Regions from separate parts of the Neobacillus sp. BF23-41 genome, predicted to be linked through region 1. Evidence: riboswitches for the same ligand, from Rfam matches in the RefSeq annotation. Region 1 holds a riboswitch; the other holds the start of a gene.

Region 1 (11,129 bases):
CTTACCGCAATCTTTGCCGTCTCAGCATCTCTAATTTCACCGACCATTATAATGTCAGGATCATGTCGAAGAATTGCCTTTAATCCGGCTGCATAGGTGACGCCTGCTTTTTCATTGACTTGGATCTGCAGGACTGAGTCATAGTTTTTTTCAATGGGATCTTCGAGTGTAATGACATTACGATGAAATAAGTGGGCGGTTTCATTTAAAAGGGAATAGAGAGTAGTCGTTTTTCCGCTGCCCGTCGGGCCGGTAAAAATTATTAATCCATGAGCGTGTTTGAGAAGGGCAAGTAGTTTTCGGGTCATTGCTGGGAAGAGTGAAAGTTGGTGAAAAGGAATTTGTTCTTGCTGTGGTAATAGCCGGATGACAAGGCTCTCTCTGTTATTAGAAGGGAGTGTGGAAAGTCTGAGCCCCATTAAATTTCCGTCAACTTCACAAAAAATGGATCCACTTTGTGGTCGTCTTCTTTCTCCGATATCCATATTGGCTGTGAATTTAAAATGTGAGATTAATCTGTCGCATTCATCTTTTGGAAGGGATAGTCGAGGAATTAACTTGTTGGTTAATCGGATTTGGACGAGTGTGTCCCTCTTCCTTGGGATAATGTGAATATCTGTTGCCTGGTTTCGTGCAGCATCTGTAATGATTCGATTTGCTAAAATTTCTATCTCGCTAACAATAAGTACCACCGCCTTTTCATTTTTCTATGGGATAATATTCGACATGATTCCTCCTTATCCTTCTTTATTTTCAAAAATATTTTTAAGGGTGTCAGACACCATGTGAAAATTTCACATGGTGCCTGACACCCTGTCCCTTATATTGCTTTTTCAGTTAGATAAAAGAGGCCGCCATTGATGAAGGATATGGAGATTTTTGGTTCGTACTGTTCCTTTAGAGCCATTTTTTCGGTTTCAAAGTTTTCATTTTCATCTTCAACATCCTCGTAAAAATGATTCAAGAGGCGTAAATCTTTATCCCAACGTTCTCGCGCATCTATTGCCCAAGAGTGGTCATCCTTCTCAATTATGGATGAAAGATAGGTTTCAACTCTCAACATCCCGCTTTGAGGTTTCACTAAAGGTGACAAAGTAAAGGAGTAATCAGGTATTTTTGGTGTTAACGGTATTTCAAGCAGTCTGTCATGGAAATCTTCAACCATTTTTCCGTTAATGAGTTGTAAGCCGATAGATTTGAAAATATCCCGCTTACGGTCACATTGATAGGAGATCTTAACATTCATACATAGCCATGGTAGTAAAGGAGTTTGCTTGTTTTGATTCCGATGATTTTCATAAAGTCGGATATAGCTGGCTAAATTTTTCGTCGAAGTAAAAATTTGATGAAGCCGAGGTGAACCAAAATGAATGATTTCCCCCTTTATATTTTCAGGAGCGGCATCTTGGTTCGTAATAAATGTTAACTTCATCGGGTTTGGAATTCCACCCGTTTTTTCTAAATAGTGCCAGTAAAAAGGGCGATTCATTAATTCCTTATCAAGTTCAACTGTTAACTGAACAGTCAAATATCCTGGGCTATTCGCCACAATTGCACAGTCATTAGCCTGAAAATAGTTCAATAAAAAGTTATGAATTTCCTGCTGCTGCATGGGAATCTCCCTTCTTCATGTCCTGAGCAAATTCAATCATTGATGATAAATTTTCCATTTTAATTCGCATTTCGCCTTCGGATGAGGATTGTCCAAAAATATCGATTAAATGGTCTTCAATATTGCCAAATTCCAACTTTGTTAAAATATCGTCCAGTTCACCAATTACTTTTTCAAATAAATGTATTTTCTCATAAAGAAGCTTCAAAATATGTTCTTCGACAGTATTTTTTATCGCAAAATTATAAATCATGACATCCTTTTCCTGGCCCAGACGATGGATACGACCAATTCGTTGTTCGAGCCTCATTGGATTCCATGGCAAATCAAAGTTAATTATATGATTACAAAATTGAAGGTTAATTCCTTCACCGCCTGCTTCAGTTGCAATAAGGACCTGAGCGTGCTTTTGGAATAATTCTCTCATCCAGTCCTTTTTTCCACGCTTAAAGCCGCCCCGAAAAGGGACAGATGAAATTCCATGCTGTTTTAAATACCATTGGAGGTACATTTGTGTTGCTCGGTATTCTGTAAAAATAATTACTTTATCATTTACTTTTTGAATTAATTCTAATGCTTTTTCCGCTTTTGAATTCTTCTGGACAGCTTCGACTTTTTTTATTAAATACTGAATTTGTTCCTCAAAAACTGGGGTTGGATTTTCCTTTTTTTGGAGCATATTTTTTAATGTATAAAAAACTGCTTCTCTACTGCTGCACGCCTCACGCTGTAATGTCATTACGGAGAATGAACTTGTCTGTGCCCAATTCCCCTCATTTTTTAGTTCAGTAATTGACTCATAAAGATCTTTCTCCTCTTGAGTGCATTCAATTGGAATGGTTTCCACATGCCTTTTCGTCCACTCAATGCCTGTATCTGCCCGCCTGTTCCGAATCATAACCTTGTTTACTAATTCTTTTAAATGCTCATCATCATTTAATGAACGTGCATCTCGTTTGTATTTTTCAAAGAATGTCGTTTCGCTGCCTAAATGTCCTGGTTTTAATAATGAAACCAGATTAAAAATTTCCTCGATACGGTTCTGAATGGGTGTTGCCGTCAATAGTAAACAAAATTTCTTTTTCAGATTTTGGACAAATTCGTAGTTTTTTGTTTTGTTATTTTTAAGTTTATGGGCTTCATCAATGATAATAAGGTCATAGTCCTGTTTAAAAATTATGTCTCGATGGGGATTTCGTTTAGCTGTATCAATTGACGAAACGACAACATCGCACTGTTCCCACACATAGCTCTTCCTTTGTGAAATGGCTGGAATGAAAAATTTGCTATTCAACTCCATCGACCATTGAGTAACTAACGATGCAGGGACAAGAATTAATACCTTTTTCACCAATCCGCGAATCATATATTCTTTTAGAATCAGCCCGGCCTCAATCGTTTTTCCGAGTCCTACTTCATCGGCAAGGATGGCTTTCCCATTCATGTTTTCAATTACTTGTTTAGCTGTTTCAAGCTGGTGAGGAAGTGGGGTTAGATTGGGTAAATGACTTGGTGCCAATAAACCTGTGAAATCTGGAATGACGAGCTGTTTTTCAACTCCAATTGCTAGTTTAAAAAGTTCCCAATTCCCCCATGGACCATCGTTTTCAATTCTATGTAAAAAATCATCCTTCCAGGAGGAATCAAATTCAATTTCGATCGACATGGTTCCAGCTCCTTTTTATTCAATTTCCAGCTATATGCTTTTCTAATAAAGTTATTGCTCAATGTATTATTTTAATGGTAGGATAATAATAGCTTTGAATGTTTTAAATATTTTAATAAGGTAATTTATTTTATAAGTATAATTAGTATGACCAATTTGGATAATATTATAATGCGAATGATAACAAGGGGAGAGACTACTTATGTAGCGCCGAAGGAGCAAGCAGAAATGTGAATCTCTCAGGCAAAAGAACTCTTGTAGGACGCAGCTCTGGAGAGCGCTGCTAGCTTTAAGCAGCCACCAAAGGGGAAAGCCTTTTTAGGTAAACTTTCAGGTGCAAGGACAGAGACCTTCTTACGTTTCATAGGAGGTTTCTGTCCTTTTTTATATTATCCATTGAATAATTTGCGCCAAAGATTGAAGGAGGATTAAGAATGTCTGAATTAAAACGAACTCCACTTTTTGATGTGTATAAAGAATGGGGAGGAAAAACCATTGATTTTGGAGGTTGGGCACTGCCGGTCCAATTCTCTAGCATTAAAGAAGAGCATGAAGCTGTTCGCTCATGTGCAGGATTATTTGATGTTTCCCATATGGGTGAAGTAGAAGTAAAAGGCACTAATAGCTTAGCATTTTTACAAAAAATGATGACTAATGACATTTCAAAAGTAAAAAATGGAGGTGCCCAGTACACCGCCATGTGTTATGAAAATGGCGGTACTGTTGATGACCTGCTTGTATATAAGATTGAAGACAATCATTACCTTTTAGTAGTAAACGCATCAAATATTGAAAAAGATTACAAATGGCTTGAAGACCATTTAACTGGTGATGTCTCTTTAGAAAACTTATCGGAAAAAACAGCACAGCTGGCTATTCAGGGACCACTTGCGGAAAAAGTATTGCAAAAGCTTGCGGGAGATAATGATTTAAGCCAAATTGGCTTTTTCAAATTCCAACAAGATGTAATCCTAAATGGGAAAAAGGCACTTGTATCAAGAACTGGTTATACTGGTGAAGATGGCTTTGAAGTGTATTGCGATGCAAAAGATGTTGTGGACCTTTGGAGAGACATTTTAACTGCAGGTAAAGAAGATGGAGTAATCCCATGTGGATTAGGGTCACGCGACACACTTCGCTTTGAAGCAGTTTTAGCGCTTTATGGTCAAGAACTATCTCCAGAAATTTCACCACTTGAAGCTGGAATTGGCTTCGCTGTGAAATTAAACAAAGAAGATGACTTTATCGGGAAACAAGCGTTAATCCAACAAAAAGAAAAGGGCTTAACAAGAAAATTGGTTGGAATCGAAATGATTGATCGTGGGATTCCACGTCATGGCTACCCTGTATATAAAGGTGATCAGTTAATTGGTGAGGTTACAACTGGAACGCAATCACCCACCTTAAAGAGGAATATTGGTCTTGCCCTGATCAATGCAGAATTTGCGGGTCTTGAATCCGAAGTTGAAGTTGAAATTCGCGGCAAACGTTTAAAAGCTACTGTAGTTCCAACACCTTTTTATAAAAAAGAAAAGAAATAACAGAAGGGAGTTAGGTTTATGAAACATCGCTATTTACCTATGACTGAACAAGATAAGAAGACTATGCTTGAGGCAATTGGTGTTTCCTCTATTGATGAACTGTTTAGCGATATCCCTGAGAAAGTAAGATTTAAGGGTGAGTACAATATAAAAGCGGCAAAGTCTGAAACAGACTTAATGAAAGAGCTTTTTAAGATGGCTAGTCGGAACGCTGACCTGAAAAGAAACGTATCTTTTATAGGTGCAGGTGTTTATGACCATTACATGCCTGTAATTGTCGACCATGTTATTTCTAGATCAGAATTTTATACAGCTTATACACCTTATCAACCAGAAATTTCACAAGGTGAACTTCAAGCTATCTTTGAATTCCAAACCATGATTTGTGAGTTAACTGGAATGGATGTTGCCAACTCATCGATGTATGATGGCGGAACTGCTCTTGCTGAAGCAGCAATGCTTAGTGCAGGCCATACCAAACGAAAAACGATAGTCGTATCCAGTGCTGTACATCCAGAATCACGTGATGTTCTAAAAACTTATGCAAAGGGTCAGTACCTCAATGTGATTGAAGTGCCAGTCAAAGATGGTGTAACAGATCTTGACGCATTAAAAGGACTCGTTAATGAAGATGTTGCAGCCGTTATCGTCCAATATCCAAACTTCTTTGGGCGAGTCGAGCCGTTAAAAGAGCTTGAGGAAATCATTCATGCAAATAAGTCCATGTTTGTTGTTTCAAGTAACCCACTGTCCCTTGGGGTATTAACACCTCCAGGTAAATTTGGTGCTGACATCGTTATTGGTGATGCGCAGCCGTTTGGGATCCCAACTGCCTTTGGCGGACCGCACTGCGGATATTTTGCAGTCACTACTAAGTTAATGCGGAAAGTTCCAGGCCGTCTTGTTGGACAGACAACGGATGACCAAGGGCGCCGTGGTTTTGTCTTAACACTACAAGCGCGTGAACAGCATATCCGTCGTGATAAAGCGACATCAAATATTTGTTCCAATCAGGCATTAAATGCACTCGCTGCATCTGTAGCGATGACCGCTCTTGGTAAAAAAGGTGTCAGGGAAATGGCTGCGGCCAACTTGCAAAAAGCTCATTATGCGAAAAATGCTTTCAAGGAAGCCGGCTTTGAAGTTGTTTATGATGGCCATTCCTTCAATGAATTCGTTGTGAAATTAACTAAGCCTGTAAAAGAGATCAACCAAAACCTTTTACAAAAAGGAATAATTGGGGGCTATGATTTAGGGCGTGATTATTCAGAACTGGCTAACCATATGCTGATTGCTGTAACAGAACAAAGATCGAAGGAAGAAATTGATACTCTAGTGAAAGAATTGGGGGATTTCCATGCATAATCAAGACCAGGCACTCATTTTTGAACTTAGCACACCAGGCCGCATCGGCTACAGCCTGCCGGAAATGGATGTACCGGAACTAGATCTCAGCGGTCTCCTTCCTGATGGTTACCTTCGTACAGAAGAGCCTGAACTTCCTGAAGTTTCGGAGCTTGATATTATGCGCCACTACACTGCCCTTTCGAGGAGAAATCATGGCGTCGATTCAGGATTCTATCCACTAGGCTCGTGTACGATGAAATATAATCCGAAAATCAACGAAAATGTAGCGCGTTTTAACGGATTTGCACATGTCCATCCGCTACAAGATGAAAGCTCTGTTCAAGGTGCTCTTGAACTTTTATACGATTTGCAGGAGCATTTAATCGAAATAACAGGTATGGACGAAGTGACCTTGCAACCTGCCGCAGGGGCTCATGGGGAATGGACTGGATTAATGATGATCCGTGCTTATCATGAGGCTAACGGTGATATGAACCGTACAAAAGTAATCGTCCCTGATTCTGCTCATGGTACGAACCCAGCTTCTGCTACGATTGCTGGTCTAGAAACAATTACCGTTAAATCAAATGAACATGGTCTTGTCGACCTTGAAGATTTAAGAAGGGTTGTTGGGGAAGATACTGCTGCATTAATGTTAACCAACCCGAATACGCTTGGACTATTTGAAGAAAACATTCTTGAATTGGCTGAAATTGTCCATGAAGCAGGTGGTAAGCTTTATTATGATGGAGCAAACTTAAACGCCGTTCTTTCAAAAGCAAGACCTGGGGATATGGGATTTGATGTTGTTCACTTAAATCTTCATAAAACATTCACTGGCCCACATGGAGGCGGTGGTCCTGGTTCCGGTCCTGTCGGGGTGAAGGCAGACCTTATCCCGTTCTTACCAAAGCCGATTATCACAAAGCAAGGCGAAGAATATGTCCTTGATTATGACCGCCCGCAATCAATTGGCCGTGTGAAGCCATATTACGGAAACTTCGGGATCAATGTTCGTGCTTACACATACATTCGCTCGATGGGACCAGATGGCTTAAAAGCGGTAACAGAGTACGCTGTATTAAATGCGAACTACATGATGAGAAGGCTTGCTGAATATTATGATCTACCATTTGATAGACATTGTAAGCATGAATTTGTACTCAGTGGAAGACGTCAGAAAAAATTAGGCGTTCGTACATTGGATATTGCGAAACGTCTGCTTGATTTTGGTTACCACCCACCAACCATTTACTTCCCATTAAATGTGGAAGAGTGTATTATGATCGAACCAACTGAGACCGAATCAAAAGAGACACTGGATTCGTTCATCGATATTATGATCCAAATCGCTAAAGAAGTGGAAGAAAATCCAGAAATCGTTCAAGAAGCACCACATACAACAGTGGTCGGCCGGATGGACGAAACAAAAGCAGCCCGTAAACCAGTTTTGAAATACCAAGAAGCTTAATAAATGGAAAGGTCAGATTCGAAAAATAATCTGACCTTTATCTTGTGTAGCAGTTTTTGAAATTAAAAAAGGCTCCGAATCCGGAACCTTTATTGATTTCTTATTTCTTAGCTTTTACTTTACCTGACCATTTTTTGAACCCGCCTTGTAGCTGAGTAAGGTCTCGATAGCCTTTTCGGTGTAAGAATTGGGCTGCACGTCCACTCCGCATTCCACTCTGGCAATACAAATATACTGGCATATCAGACCGGATTTCTTTCATACGCATTTTCATTTGCGACATTGGGATATTACGTGCTCCTAAAATATGGCCGCCTTCGAATTCGTTTGCTTCACGAACATCTATTAGTTGTGCCTTTCTGTACCCCGCACGGAACTCTTCTTCTGTTACCGTTTTAACAATTCTTTTCTGATAGAAAAAGGTAAAAACGGAATAAATGATAACTGATACAATGATGATTAATAATGGATAAAGTGAACTCAATTTCTTTTTGCTCCTTTCAAGCTTTCCTGCACTAGTATTTATTATATAAGTCAATCCGATAAAGATAAAGATGAATGCAAAAAAATCTTTTGATATTGCCTAAATAATTATAGCAGAAACATCTTATTTTGAATCTATATCAGATTTTGGTAGACTTAAACAAGAGATAATTATAAAAAAATGAGGTTTTAGAATGAAAAAAGAAGTTTGGCGTTTTATTGATACTGGAAATAGTTCACCATCTTTTAATATGGCTTTAGATGAAGCGTTACTCGATTGGCATAGTGAAGGGAAATTTCCTCCAGTGATTCGATTCTATGGCTGGGATCCGGCAACGCTATCAGTAGGTTATTTTCAAAAAGTAGAGAAAGAAATTGATATGGAAGCAGTCAAGGCACACCAATTAGGTTTCGTAAGAAGACCTACAGGAGGACGCGGCGTTCTGCACGAGCATGAACTTACCTATAGTGTCATCGTTTCTGAAGAACATCCAGAAATGCCTAATTCTGTTACAGAGGCATACCGTGTAATTTCTGAAGGGATTTTAAAAGGTTTTCACCATTTAGGACTTGAGGCATATTTTGCTGTCCCAAAAACAGCAGAAGAACGGGATGCTTTGAAAAACCCTCGCTCTGCTGTATGCTTTGATGCTCCAAGCTGGTATGAGCTTGTGGTGGAAGGAAGGAAGGTTGCCGGCAGTGCACAAACGAGACAAAAGGGAGTGATTCTACAGCACGGCTCCATTCTATTAGATTTGGATGAAGATAAGCTATTTAGTTTATTTAAATATCCAAGTGAGAGAGTTAAGGAACGAATGAGAAAAGCATTTAAAGATAAAGCGGTTGCTATCAACAACATTAGTCCAAGAAGAATTTCACTTGAGGAAGCAAAGGAAGCTTTTTATAAAGGCTTTGCTGAGGGTCTAAATATTGAGCTTGAACCTTATCAATTAACCGAGGAAGAACTAGCTTATGTTGAAAAGATTGCAAAAGATCGCTATGAAAGTGATGAATGGAATTTTAAAAGATAATTTGAAACGGCGAATTCGCCGTCTTTTTTTGTTGCCTTATCGATTAATGTAAAGAAGCAACCTGCGAAATTTGTTGAATTTTCCTGTTTTATGACGAAAATCTATTAAAAGCTATTGATTACTTTTAAATCTATTATTTCTTAAGTTTGACAAAATAATTATAGTTTGCTTAACATACAATATATAGTGGTGTCGAAAATATTTTCGGTACTATATATTGATATTTAGTTGATTTATTCAGGTGGGCTATGATAACCTAAAAATACAAACCAACTAGATATAGCGTAAACCTGCTAGATTTAGCACAATAGGTGGATTTTTATTAAGAAGGAGTTGTTCTAATGTCTGTAGTTTTTAGACAAACAATGAATATTGATTTTGAAAGGTTGAATGAGGATATTCAATTATTCCCCCAGGTGCATCCAGTTACCCCAGATATGAAAATAACTCACAAGGGTGTTTCTCGTTTGGTCATGTTGGACCGCTATACCTTTAAAGATACTGCAAAAATAACTCTTACAAACGGCGACTTTGTTGTTTTAACTATTAAAGAAGATCCGAAATTTCCAGCTCGTGGTCTTGGTTACATTATGGAAATAGACTGGGAAAAGAAAAAGGCGAAAGTTTTAGTCGAAGAGGAATTCAGGGGAGTACTCGATGATCCTGAAGAAGCTAGTACTGGTGTGATAGTCAGATCCTTAGATGTAATTGAGAAGCCTTTGGAGCTCTTCTATGAGCAAATTGCGAAGCGTAATGCTACTGGTCTTGCTTCTGTAGAAAAGACGGAAGAGAAGCGAAGAGAATGGACTGAAAGGTTTTATCAAGAGCTTGTTAACATGAACTTCATTCCAGCAGGTCGCGTTCTTTACGGAGCTGGGGCAGATACTGATGTAACATACTTTAATTGCTATGTGATGCCGTTTGTTCCTGACTCTCGTGAAGGTATCTCTGATCATCGTAAGCAGGTAATGGAGATTATGAGCCGAGGCGGCGGTGTTGGAACAAATGGCTCGACGCTGAGACCGAGAAACACACTGGCTAGAGGCGTGAATGGTAAATCATCTGGATCGGTTTCATGGCTGGATGATATTGCGAAATTGACTCATTTGGTTGAGCAAGGCGGATCAAGACGTGGAGCTCAGATGATCATGTTGTCCGACTGGCATCCAGACATTATTGAATTTATTATTTCTAAGATGCAAAATCCTAGAATTTTACGATTCTTGATTGAAAATACAAATGATGAAACGATTAAAAAACTTGCTAAAGACAAGCTAAAGTTTACCCCTCTAACTTTAAGGGAAACTGCAATGTACCAAGGAATTGTAAATTATAAAAACATTCCTGGGTTCGGTGGATTTGATGAAAACATTATCGCAGATGCAGAAGAGAAATTATTAACTGGCGGTAATTATACTGTCCACAATTCAGAGTTCCTTACAGGTGCGAACATCTCTGTCTGTTTAACAAAGGAATTTATGGAAGCTGTAGAAACCGATAGTGACTATGAACTCCGCTTCCCGTATGTTGAACAATATGATCAAGAGGAAATGGAGATTTACAACCAAGAATGGCATAAAGTTGGTGACGTTCGCGAGTGGGAAAAACAAGGGCATAAAGTACGAGTGTACAAAAAGTTCAAAGCAAAAGAACTTTGGAACCTAATCAATATTTGCGCGACCTACTCAGCTGAACCGGGAATATTTTTTATCGATAACGCAAACGACATGACCAATGCAAAAGCATATGGACAACAAGTTGTTGCAACAAATCCATGTGGAGAGCAGCCTCTCGCACCATTTTCCGTCTGTAATCTTGCAGCTGTCAATCTCGCTGAGATGGCTGATAAGGACACAAAAACTGTTGATTTTGAAAAGCTTAAGAAAACAGTAGCTGTGGGTGTACGGATGCAGGATAATGTCATTAACGCAACTCCATACTTCCTGGAAGAAAATAAAAAACAGGCTCTTGGTGAAAG
Region 2 (11,129 bases), on a different contig from region 1:
ATATACATAATTAGTATGATGAAGTTTACTTTTGCCTTTTTGGCCTCTCTGGACCAAATTAAAGGAATTTAATTTCATCTAATAGTAACACGATACATTTCATGTGACAATATTTTTATTATATTGCAAGAATTCTACTTTACGCAGATATTCTAATATTTTTTCCCTTTGTCCTTTTAAATGAATACACTATGAATAAAAGAATGAACCATAATGGTGTCATTAATAAAGCGACACGAGTTGATTCTGCAAATAGCATAATAATGAGAATAAATGCAAATAACGTGAGAACAAGATAATTAATAAATGGGGTAAATGGTGCTTTAAAAATCGACTTTTCATGTAAATCTGGGCGTGATTTCTTATATCGCAGATGACAAATTAAGATAATGCTCCAAACCCAAATAAAACAAATCGCACTAATCGTTGTCACGATACCAAAGGCTTGTTCTGGAATCAGCTTACTTAAAAGAGCTCCGACGGATAGAACAAGTGCAGATATAAATAATGCGTTACTCGGTACATGATTTTTATTTAATTTAGCAAAATTCGCGGGTCCCTGTTGATGATTACTTAAATTAAATAATATGCGGCTCGTTGAAAACAATCCACTGTTACAGGCAGACGCAGCAGATGTTAAGACGACAAAATTAATAATTCCTGCAGCAATCGGAATACCAACTAAACTAAACGTTTTTACAAAAGGACTGTTTGCTGCATTCAGTTGCGTCCATGGATTGATGCATAAAAGGATAATAAGGGCTCCCACATAGAAAAACAGTATTCTTAAAGGTATTTTATTTATTGCAGATGGGATATTTTTTTGTGGATTCGATGTTTCGGCTGCTGATACACCTACTAATTCAACACCTACAAATGCAAAGACAACCATTTGAAAAGAAAGTAAGAAACCTGACATTCCATTTGGGAAAAGACCACCATGGCTCCATAGATTTTTTACTGTAACCGTTCCTGAATCTGTTTGAAATCCAATAATTAACAAAATGACCCCTATGATGATTAAAGCAAGAATGGTGATCACTTTAATTAAAGCAAACCAAAACTCTAATTCTCCAAATAGCTTTACTGTTAATAAATTTAGTCCCAATAATAGAATTAAACAGACTATAGCAGGTACCCATTGTGGGATATCGAACCAATATTGTACATATACACCAACAGCAATAATATCAGCCATTGCTGTCATAATCCAACAAAACCAATACGTCCATCCAGTTACATAACCAGCCCACGGTCCAATATAATCCTCAGCGAAGTCCGTAAATGATTGATAGCCCTTATTTGATAAAAGAAGTTCTCCTAATGCCCTCATTACAAAAAAACATGCGATACCCACAATTAAGTAGGCAAAAATGATAGATGGACCTGCTAACTGAATGGCTTTCCCTGAACCTAGGAATAAACCTGTACCAATCGTACCTCCAATCGCAATCAGTTGTACGTGCCGATTTTTTAAATCTCTTTTTAATTCTTGTTGTGCCACTTCATTTGCCCCCTCATTTAGTAATAATTTCCTTTGTCCATTATGTGAAATTATGAACAATGAGTTAAACTCCGTAAAAAAAGAGATTGGAATTTCTCCAATCTCATCGGTCATAAGAATAACAAATAATATCCATTACTCTTTTGTTAGAATAACAAATAAAACTCGTACTCTTCTGTCCTTTTGCCTGAGATTGTGAACCCTTCGGCGCCGCAGATTTCCTGCGGTCTCTCCAGAAGCTGCTCCTGCTATAGTTTGATCCATAGCAATCATAGCTTGCTTAGTATTTAATTTATGTAGAAGAACAAATGGTTCAAAATCCCCCGCTAAAAAAGTTATGCATTAAAACATCTTATCTCACAAACTAAATTATTGTTAAATAATTTCTAATTTTAGTAGTATTCAATTACTTTGTCAATAATTAATTTCGGAAAATCTAGATTAATGGAGTAACAAAAAATGAACCCACTGCAAAGGATTGGGTTCATTTTTATCGTAATCCTTGATTCTGCATCTTTAATCTCCTAGTACCAAAAAATATTGAATATGATTTGCTGAGATGGGAGTAACCGCGATTATACGATAGCCGATACTTAGTAATTGCGACAAAGTTTCCGCACAATTGTGACGTGGAGGCTCAATCGGAGCATGGAAACTTTTATAAAGATTAATAAATTGATTATTATTTGTACAGTGAAGCAAGATCACATGTCTACCAGTCCATGCTTGACCGATCATTGGTTGTGGTTGTGTTTGTATTTCCCTTTTGATACTCATAATGAACACCCTCAAGTATTGATACAATAGAATATGGAAATAACCCTGTCCAATGTTCTTGGAAAATAAGGAAGTTTTTTTATATGATCCAGATATCTCCATAACAGCAAAAAGGGGTGTTTGCTTAAACTCCCCCTCACCTTTTATTAGTTATTATTTTTGGCAGTTTTGTGAACTCACTCCATACGTCGAGGTTTTGCAGGATTACAATTCGGTGAGTCAAGATTTGCCGATTCTGCTAATTTCATAAGATAATAACATTCTTCACGGTACATATGATCCGCCATTAGGGGGGCGAATGTTCCTAATGCTTGCTTACTTAGTCTGAGTTCTTCTATTTCATGTAGAAAATTTTGAAATAACTTTATTTCCAATTGGCTTTCTAAATTCATTCTTTCCAAAGCAGGAAACGAAGTTAAATTAGTTCTTAAATATCCTGCTAGTTCGACTGCTTTAAGGTAAAAGTCTTCAAAATTCTTCCTAAATGTATTACTTTTCTCTATGAGCTTCTTTTCAACACTATCTAAATTAGAGAAAATTGCCTCAGAATGACCCGAAGCATCTAATAACCATAAAAGATGATGATGTAGTTCATGGTAAACAGGTGGAACTTCCCCTGCTTTTAGGTGTATTAAAATTCTTAAGTATTCCTCTAATTCATTGACCATATGATTGATAAAGGTTGGCGAAAGGTGAATTTTTATTTTCCCAATCAGATGTTTTCTTAATAAGTCCAATTTAAATTCCCGTAATCTTATAACCTCTGTTTCAGCTTCGATTGTTAATGTCACTAAATCTGAGGAATTTGCACGATCCAGAAGCTTGTCAAAAACTCGAATAAAAGATGCTGCCTTTTCAATTTCCGCTTTTTGAACGGGTGCAAGGGCTTCGAAAATAAACCTTGAATGATCACCTAATATTTGGAGCCAAAAACGATGTTCAAATCTTGCTGTTCTCGCAAAGACATCATTCATGTTTATTCCTCCCAATAAGAAATACCCACACTATTTTGATGTTTATTCCTCTGATTTGCTACTTATGACCAATGACATACTGGTTTAAATTCCAAAAATTTCAATTTAATCTATTAATCTCCTTTCTTCATCACTATTATAGCCATTTCCTTCCATATAGTGCATTACCTATACTTCATTCAGAAAAATTCTAATAAAAAAAGGAATTCTCAGCGTTTTATAGAAGTGTTAAATTGGAGGTGTAGTGTTATGACGATAATATATTCACCTAGTAACGTACAGGAATTGCTTGGAATTGATGGCAATACATTACGGAAGTATGCCACTCTCTTGGAAGGACATGGGTATCAAGTTCAGCGTAATAACAGAGGACATAGAACCTATTTTGAAAAAGATGTTATCGCATTCCGTAAATTAATCGAATTCAGTAAGCAAGAAGGTATGACGATGGACCATTCAGCCGAAGCAGTGATGACATGGATCTCTGAAGAAAATAAAACGGTAACACTTTTGGAAGAAGTGCCGTTACAGACAACTAATGATGGCGATACTGAGCAGAATACTAACACTAATGAGTTATTGGATCGTATAGAACATTTGGAGCAAGTAAACTTAGATTTAATCAAACATTTGAAGGAGAAGGCAGTACGAGAAGCTCAGCTAGAAGAAAAGATTAATCTAATTTTGAAGTATGTTGAACGTATGGAGCAATTGGAAAAGGAACGAAGTAAAATGATTGAGGAAGAAACCAGAAAGCAAATCGCAGTCGCCGAGCAAAGGAAATGGTGGAAATGGTGGAAATGAGAAAAGCCGTGCTTAGAATGAACTGCCCCGTAAATGTTAGTTTAGTGTCTAACATTTACAGGGCAGTTCAGAATAGCATGGCCTTTTTTACAAACATAAGTCAAACAATGAAAATTTTTTTCTTTTATTAAAAGAAGTTAACAGTTCATTTAAAATGAGGAATATCGACAACTTTTTCAATATACCTTGTTTATAATGATTTAAGTATTGAAGTGTAAAAAATTGAGGAGGAAACTAATGGACGTTCTACTCTATATCGGTACGAATCTATTAGGTGCTCTTGCTATTGTGCACCTGATTACATTCACTTTTAATCTATTTTCTAAATAAAGTTCGAGAAATGGCCTTTTCAGCTACTTATTCTTTAATCTTTGCATTCTTTTAACCTTATATTGTTCAAAATCCCACTTCGATAAAAATTCTTTTGTAGAAGAATAGCCTGACATATAGAGAAAATCGATTTCAGCCGTATCCAATTCAAAATCAGTAGCGTTGATGTCACCAGTTGGAATTTGAATGGTACGTTCAATCGTCTCTTTATTCAAATGTAGTAGATCATGGGCTTGAATCATCGTTTTAAATATATTTTTAAAAAGGTGGAGGGGCGTTGGTATTACTGGATCTATGTTAACTTTATCTTTCACAAAACGGAAGCCGAACGTTGGAAACCGAGGGTTTTCCGTATCAAATATCCATATTGGAAAGTTACTAAGTAAACCACCATCTAAAATGTAGGACTTTTTACTGTCTTTTGATTTCCAAATAACCGGACGGAAGAAAAATGGGAGAGAGGCACTCATCATAACTGCGGTTGAAACCTTAAAATCAGCAGGAGTCATCCCATAACGATCCAAATCATCTGGCAAAACAAGCATTTGGCCATTCGTAACATCAGAAGCGATGATCTTCAATTTTTCCTCTGGAAGATCCGCAAATGTCTTAATTCCTTTTTCTATAAGAAGTGAATCCATCCAGATTTCCAAGTAATCGTTTTTATAAATTCCAAGATGAATCATTAGTTCTAATAAGGTACCAAAAATCGGAATTCGATTCAAGTACGATCTACCTCGTAGCTTTGAAAAATCTAGTTTGCTCAAATGATCTCTAATTTCATAGCTTTTGTAGCCGCTTGCCAAAAGAGCAGCGATTACAGCTCCTGCTGATGTTCCAGCTAATCTTTGCCATTCTACTTTTTCCTCTTCCATTGCTTGAATCGCTCCAATAAAAGCAATTCCCCTAGCCCCACCACCTTCAAAAACAGCATCCGCCTTCATTTTTTTCCACCTCACGAGTAATATATTTTAAACTGCTAAGATAGTTGATTAACGACGGAAAAGAAGTTTTCCTGACAAAACCCCATAAGTAAAAAAGATGATTACATATTGGTTAATTGGCCCTTTATTAAAGTTTTATCTAATTCACGTACTTTATCATATGACTGTAACAGTTGTTCCGGTACCAATGTTCTCCCGTATTCCCAAGCATTCGTTTCAATTTCAGATTTAAGCTTCTCTATTTCTTCATCTTCACCATACATTAGAATCCTAAGATCATGTTTGTTTTTTTTAAAATCCAAGTAATACCCAATCACATGATAAAGAATAATTCTAACAAAGTTTTCATCTATCTCTTTAATTCTAATTTTGTTGATATAACCGTTAACTTGTAGATAATTAAATTTTATAGTATTTGTCGATACGTTATAACTCATAGGTACAGTGAGATTATTGTTAAATTCATAGTCAATATTTAAATTATGCTTATCTAATGTATCATTTATGATCTTTTCAATGTTCCTTATATAAAGCATTTTACTATCACTCCCTTTTAAGAACTATTTCATCCAGTGGTATCATTATTTCCTTTTACATCCTACCTTTATATTGATAAATAGTATTCATATGGACATTAATATGCTGTAATTATATTTTTATAGTATCCCGATTACGAAAAAACTTCGAAAGCCATATTTACCATTTCTTTCTACCTCAGCTACTATTTTAATAGTAATATAGGACCTTTGTTAAAATAATTTTAATATATAGGATTTTCAACTTGTCTGTTGATTTGCGCTCCAGGCCAGTTAGCAGGGATAATCAATAAATAAAAATCGAGATTTTGGATCAGACAAAATGAAAAATTGCCGAGAAATGAACCTTTCTCGACAATCTGAGCAGATCAATTGGATCTGCTTTTTTATATGTCTTACATTCTGTAGGGAAAATTCATTCAAGATCATCATTTTTTTACTTTTATTGTCTCGGGTATGGCCTTCCAGTACATAGGGTCTTCTAAGCCGAGTCGCCAAATGCCGATTCCTTGTAAGTTATATTTTTCTACAAGGTTTAGTTTAGACTGCAGACTGTCACTATTCTCAAACCAAGCCTCGTGGATATGTTTTTTTTGATCTACATAATTGTAATGAGGTGTTTGCGTACGAGGGTCCCACAAAATTTCAGCTTTATATTTTGTTTTATGCTCCATTAACAGTGCATAGGAGCTATATAAAGCTTTATTAGCTGTTTTGTCCCAGTCCCATCCATAACCAGCGATACCGAGTAAAATTTTTGATTTTGGGACTCCTTTATTCAAAGCATAACGAATCGTTGCTTCTGTCCAATCAGCCGACGCCGTTGACCCGGGTGTTGTGTTTGCGTTGTGTTCATCGTAGGTCATAATCATTAATCGATCTGCAAATAGACCAAGTTTTGCGTAATCAAACCACGGTGACCAGGGATTAGCACGCGAATCACCTGTGTTTGCCGGGACGGAAACCGTCACTACTTTCCCATCACGATGCAGTGTATCAGACAATTTTTTAATCATTAGACTAAAAGAATCTCGGTCTGTCAAATACAAATTTTCCATGTCTATATTAATTCCGTCATAACTGAACTGATTTATTTCATTTCGTAAATTTTGAATGAAAACACTTCGGTTTTTATCGTTATCGAGTACATTACTCGCTACTTGCTTGCCCTTCTCCGTGGTTTCATAAAAGAGGTTGTGAACAACTAGATATACCTTCACCTGTTTTTCATGAGCGCTTAGAATAACCTTTTTCTTTTGAGCTGCTGTAACGGAATCTATCAGACTGCCTGGACGTTTATCATCAAGCTTGTACCAAAAGGGTGCAATGATGCTTATATTGTTGAATTGCGAGTTAAATGTAGGCTGAGAACCGGGAAAACTGCCTTCCTGTTCTGTGTAAAAGCCTAAAACTTCACGAGAGATTTTATTAGTATTATGTCCCTGAACTCTCTGGTCGTTCGTTTCTGAGTAACCTGGATGAAAATCCTGCATTTTCACTGGCGATGGCTTTTCGAGACTGTAAGTATTTTCTCGAACACTATTTAGACTACCATTTTTTCTTTGTGAATGACTGCAGGATGACATCATTAGTAAAAAGACCATGCCTAAAGAAATTATGGTGAATAACTGATAATAGTTCCGCGACACCTATTACACCTACTTCTCTAATTTGTTTATTTCTTAAGTTGATAAGAAAAGTTATAATTTATTCACGGCAAATTTTTAAGTCCTTCCTCATTGATTAAAATGCTGGGTGGGCTGGCCATGATTAATGTCCTAACTGACTCTTTGAAGATATGCTATTCAGCGCGTTTTAAAACAGGTGCTGTATTTTCATTTTTGATTACTATTTCTGGAATTTTGCTCTTCCATATCGGGGCACCTTTTTGGGGATTGGTAGGAGGAACCTTAGCTGAAAAAAACAGGTCAAACTCTTGGCCTGTTTTTACATGTTCTTATATTGTTATTTATTTATTGGAATAAAAGATTCTTATTTTTGAAACATTAGAAAGGAGAAATTTAATTTTAAACTGAAAGTAGGAAGGCAACAATGATATGTTTGAAAAAAGCAATCTGTTTGTCACTAGCAATTGTTTTGAGTTCTTTAACATTTACAACTGCATATGCAACAAATGGTACCACACAAGAGCCCCCAAATATTAGTTCATTAAAACATGATGAAGCCACGTCATATCGAATCAAGCAGCTTGAGGATATCTCAATGTACTATTATTGGCATGGTGGAGACATTAAGAAAGCTGAAACAGAAATATTTAAGGGTATTACCTTAAAGGGTAAATATGATGTTGTTGAAAATGCATTTATCCAAGCAACGTTACTGGATCCTTACAGCATTGATTTGAAATTTTCATTAGCATCTACACAAATTATTCAGAAAAAGCTTCCGGAAGCTTTTCTAACTTATAAACAAATATTAAATTTAGACCCGAATCATTTTAATACCAATCTAGTTTATGGGGTCTACTCTCGTATAAATGGAGACGAAAAAACGTATAATCGTTCCATTTCAAAGTTAATAAGAATCGATTCGAATAAAGCAAAGGAATACGTTCAAAAAATTAAGCGAACTGAAAATACGATGAAAGAAAAATTTAATGTTGATGTTCCAGCAAACCTGCCATCAAAAGATCATGCCATCGTCATATTGGGATACGCTCTTGGGGAAGATGCATCCATGAAACCACCACTCATTGAGCGATTAAAAGCCGGACTTGCGATTGCGAATAAATATCCAAACTCAAAAATCATAGTATCTGGCGGAGTTCCAAAACAAGGGATTACAGAAGCGGATGCCATGAGCAAGTGGCTCATTTCACAAGGAGTTGCAAAAGAAAGAATCATCCTTGAAAATAATTCTACAGATACAGTAGAAAATGGATTATTCTCAACTGCTATTCTTGAAAAAGAGAAATTAAAGGATGTTACTCTCGTCACCAGTGCCAGCCATATGAGAAGAGCTTTAAGTGTTTTTAAAGAAGCCAGTGACTTTTATGATAAAATGAATGGCAAAAAAACTGACAGAAATTTTACTAATATGGTCTATTTGGATTATCCTTCTCTTGCTGAAGCCCAAAAAGTACCTAATGATGAAAAGCTTGTGATTTATCGGGACCTTTTTAGAACCTCAGGAATCTGGCAATACCCTGGTCTACAAAGATAAGATTAAATCTAGGACTTCACTTCATCAACAACCATAAAAATATGTGGTAAATCATAATGATTGGTCAAAAACAGTTCATCTTAATGAGTTGTTTTTGGCCTTGATTCTAATTACACTTTCTTAATTACTAGAACAAACTGCCCAATACAAGTCATAAAAAAACCAAATGAGTTGGTTCGTAGTTTAAGCAAACCAAAACTTTAGGCGCATTGGTCAATTTTCACTTCATTTTTGATTTGTTTGAACTACGTCATCTGCAACTTCTTTATCATTGTCGCTTTTTTCATTCTGACTTTGTTTAACACTATCGTCAGCTACTTCCTTATCGTTATCTTGTTTTTGATGATCTTGGACTTCATTATCGTCATTTTGACCATTTTCGCCTTCCTGTTTATCTTGATCAGGGGTAATGTTAAACTTATGTAATTTTTTTGTTTGAACTTGAAATAAATAAACTTTTGATACTATACTTCCTTATACATAGAATCAAATTTTTGTATTCTCTTAGAAAAGGAGCAGTATCTTCTTGAAAGAAAACTAAGAAACAAATGAAGGGAAGAAGGAAAATCAATGAACGAACATATCATCGCCTTTATTTTAGGAATTGTAGAGGGATTTACAGAATTTTTGCCTGTATCATCTACAGGTCACTTGATTTTAGTGGGAAGCTTGTTAGGGTTTACAGGGCAAAAGGCAAATACCTTTGAAGTAATTATACAACTTGGCTCCATGCTTGCTATCTTAGTATTGTATTGGAAAAGATACCTTTCTCTTTTAAACTTTAGCACAATTGGAAAACCAGTAAAAAAGTTAGATGCCATCCACATTATTTTAGGTGTTATACCTGCTGCAGTAGCAGGGCTATTGTTACATGACTTTATAAAAACCCAACTTTTTTCTCCCAAAGTTGTAGTAATCAGTCTAGTTGCGGGAGCGATTTTGATGATTTTTGCAGAAAAAAAACATGGAAATTTCAATTCTACCACTGTTGATGAATTGAGTTACAAGCAAGCTTTAACCATTGGACTATTTCAATGCTTAGCAGTGATACCTGGTTTTTCTCGTGCCGGGTCGACAATATCAGGTGGATTACTAGCTGGAGCAAATCATAAAACTGCAGCCGAATTTTCCTTTTTAATTGCACTTCCTATTATGGTGGGCGCAACAGGTTTGGATTTTATTAAGAGCTTGCATTTTTTACATGCAAGCGACATACCCTTGTTCGCTATCGGTTTTATCACTGCATTTGTCGTAGCAATGTTTGTAGCAGTCGTGTTCCTTAAATTAATAGAAAAAATTGGTCTAACAGTTTTTGCATATTACCGAATAGTGTTGGCCGGCTTATTCTATTTATTTGTAATTCTTTAAAGCAAACTCAGTACACATGGAAAGCCAGTCCCCTACTATTATGGGGTCTGGCTTTTTTAACTTTCATTTATTTTGACTAAAAAACATTATTTTGGAAAGATTAAACAATTAGTAAATTCAACAAAAGGATGTAGATAATTCATCATGCAAAAACTACAAACATTAAAACAAAACATTCTCTATATTCTGCTCAGTGCGTTTGGTGGCATTACTCTATCTTTTTCTGGAATCCCAATGGCATGGATGTTGGGAAGTTTATTTCTAGCAAGCATCCTAGCCAGTTTGCATTTGAAAGGATTACAATTCCAAAGAGATAAAAATGGATTACACCCATTTTGGCCTCAATTTGGACAATTGATTTTAGGTATTCAATTAAGCCAAACATTTAATTTATCGATTATGGATACATTGGAAGATTATTTCTTAATTATTATTATCATGCTTATTTCTTCCATTACCATTGCAATTCTCTCAGGTCTCATGTTAGGGCGGTTCAATAACGTAAATATGATGACCAGCCTTTTTGGCACTACCCCCGGTGGTATTTCTGCTATGCCAACAATTGCAGACGAAATTGGGGCCAATGCATTGATCGTAAGTATTATTCAAACAATACGTGTGTTACTTGTCGTAAGTTTAATACCAATTATATCTCAAGTAGTTAATTCCCACTCTGTCATGATTTCTACAAACAGCACGCAAGGCCAAC

What was found. Region 1 has a riboswitch for glycine ahead of gcvT (glycine cleavage system aminomethyltransferase GcvT). Riboswitches for the same ligand answer to the same signal wherever they lie in the genome.
Region 2: it holds a riboswitch for glycine, as region 1 does, so the genes downstream of both, AB7942_RS20180 (amino acid permease) here and gcvT (glycine cleavage system aminomethyltransferase GcvT) in region 1, are expected to answer to the same signal.

The regions. Positions count from the first base shown of each region.
Region 1 covers NZ_JBGBPR010000003.1:204,839-215,967, reverse strand. The annotation lists gene comGA (competence type IV pilus ATPase ComGA) at 1-692, opposite strand, end outside; gene AB7942_RS06865 (YqhG family protein) at 821-1,612, opposite strand; gene AB7942_RS06860 (DEAD/DEAH box helicase) at 1,590-3,278, opposite strand; glycine riboswitch at 3,456-3,543, shown strand; glycine riboswitch at 3,547-3,626, shown strand; gene gcvT (glycine cleavage system aminomethyltransferase GcvT) at 3,713-4,819, shown strand; gene gcvPA (aminomethyl-transferring glycine dehydrogenase subunit GcvPA) at 4,838-6,184, shown strand; gene gcvPB (aminomethyl-transferring glycine dehydrogenase subunit GcvPB) at 6,177-7,637, shown strand; gene AB7942_RS06840 (rhodanese-like domain-containing protein) at 7,738-8,121, opposite strand; gene AB7942_RS06835 (lipoate--protein ligase family protein) at 8,315-9,151, shown strand; gene AB7942_RS06830 (vitamin B12-dependent ribonucleotide reductase) at 9,493-11,129, shown strand, end outside.
Region 2 covers NZ_JBGBPR010000014.1:99,486-110,614, forward strand. The annotation lists gene AB7942_RS20180 (amino acid permease) at 140-1,504, opposite strand; glycine riboswitch at 1,670-1,750, opposite strand; gene AB7942_RS20185 (hypothetical protein) at 2,021-2,281, opposite strand; gene AB7942_RS20190 (DUF2935 domain-containing protein) at 2,458-3,255, opposite strand; gene AB7942_RS20195 (hypothetical protein) at 3,505-4,059, shown strand; gene AB7942_RS20200 (patatin-like phospholipase family protein) at 4,413-5,333, opposite strand; gene AB7942_RS20205 (hypothetical protein) at 5,435-5,869, opposite strand; gene AB7942_RS20210 (glycosyl hydrolase family 18 protein) at 6,298-7,518, opposite strand; gene AB7942_RS20215 (benzoate/H(+) symporter BenE family transporter) at 7,609-7,854, shown strand; gene AB7942_RS20220 (ElyC/SanA/YdcF family protein) at 7,922-9,052, shown strand; gene bacA (undecaprenyl-diphosphate phosphatase) at 9,623-10,420, shown strand; gene AB7942_RS20230 (AbrB family transcriptional regulator) at 10,565-11,129, shown strand, end outside.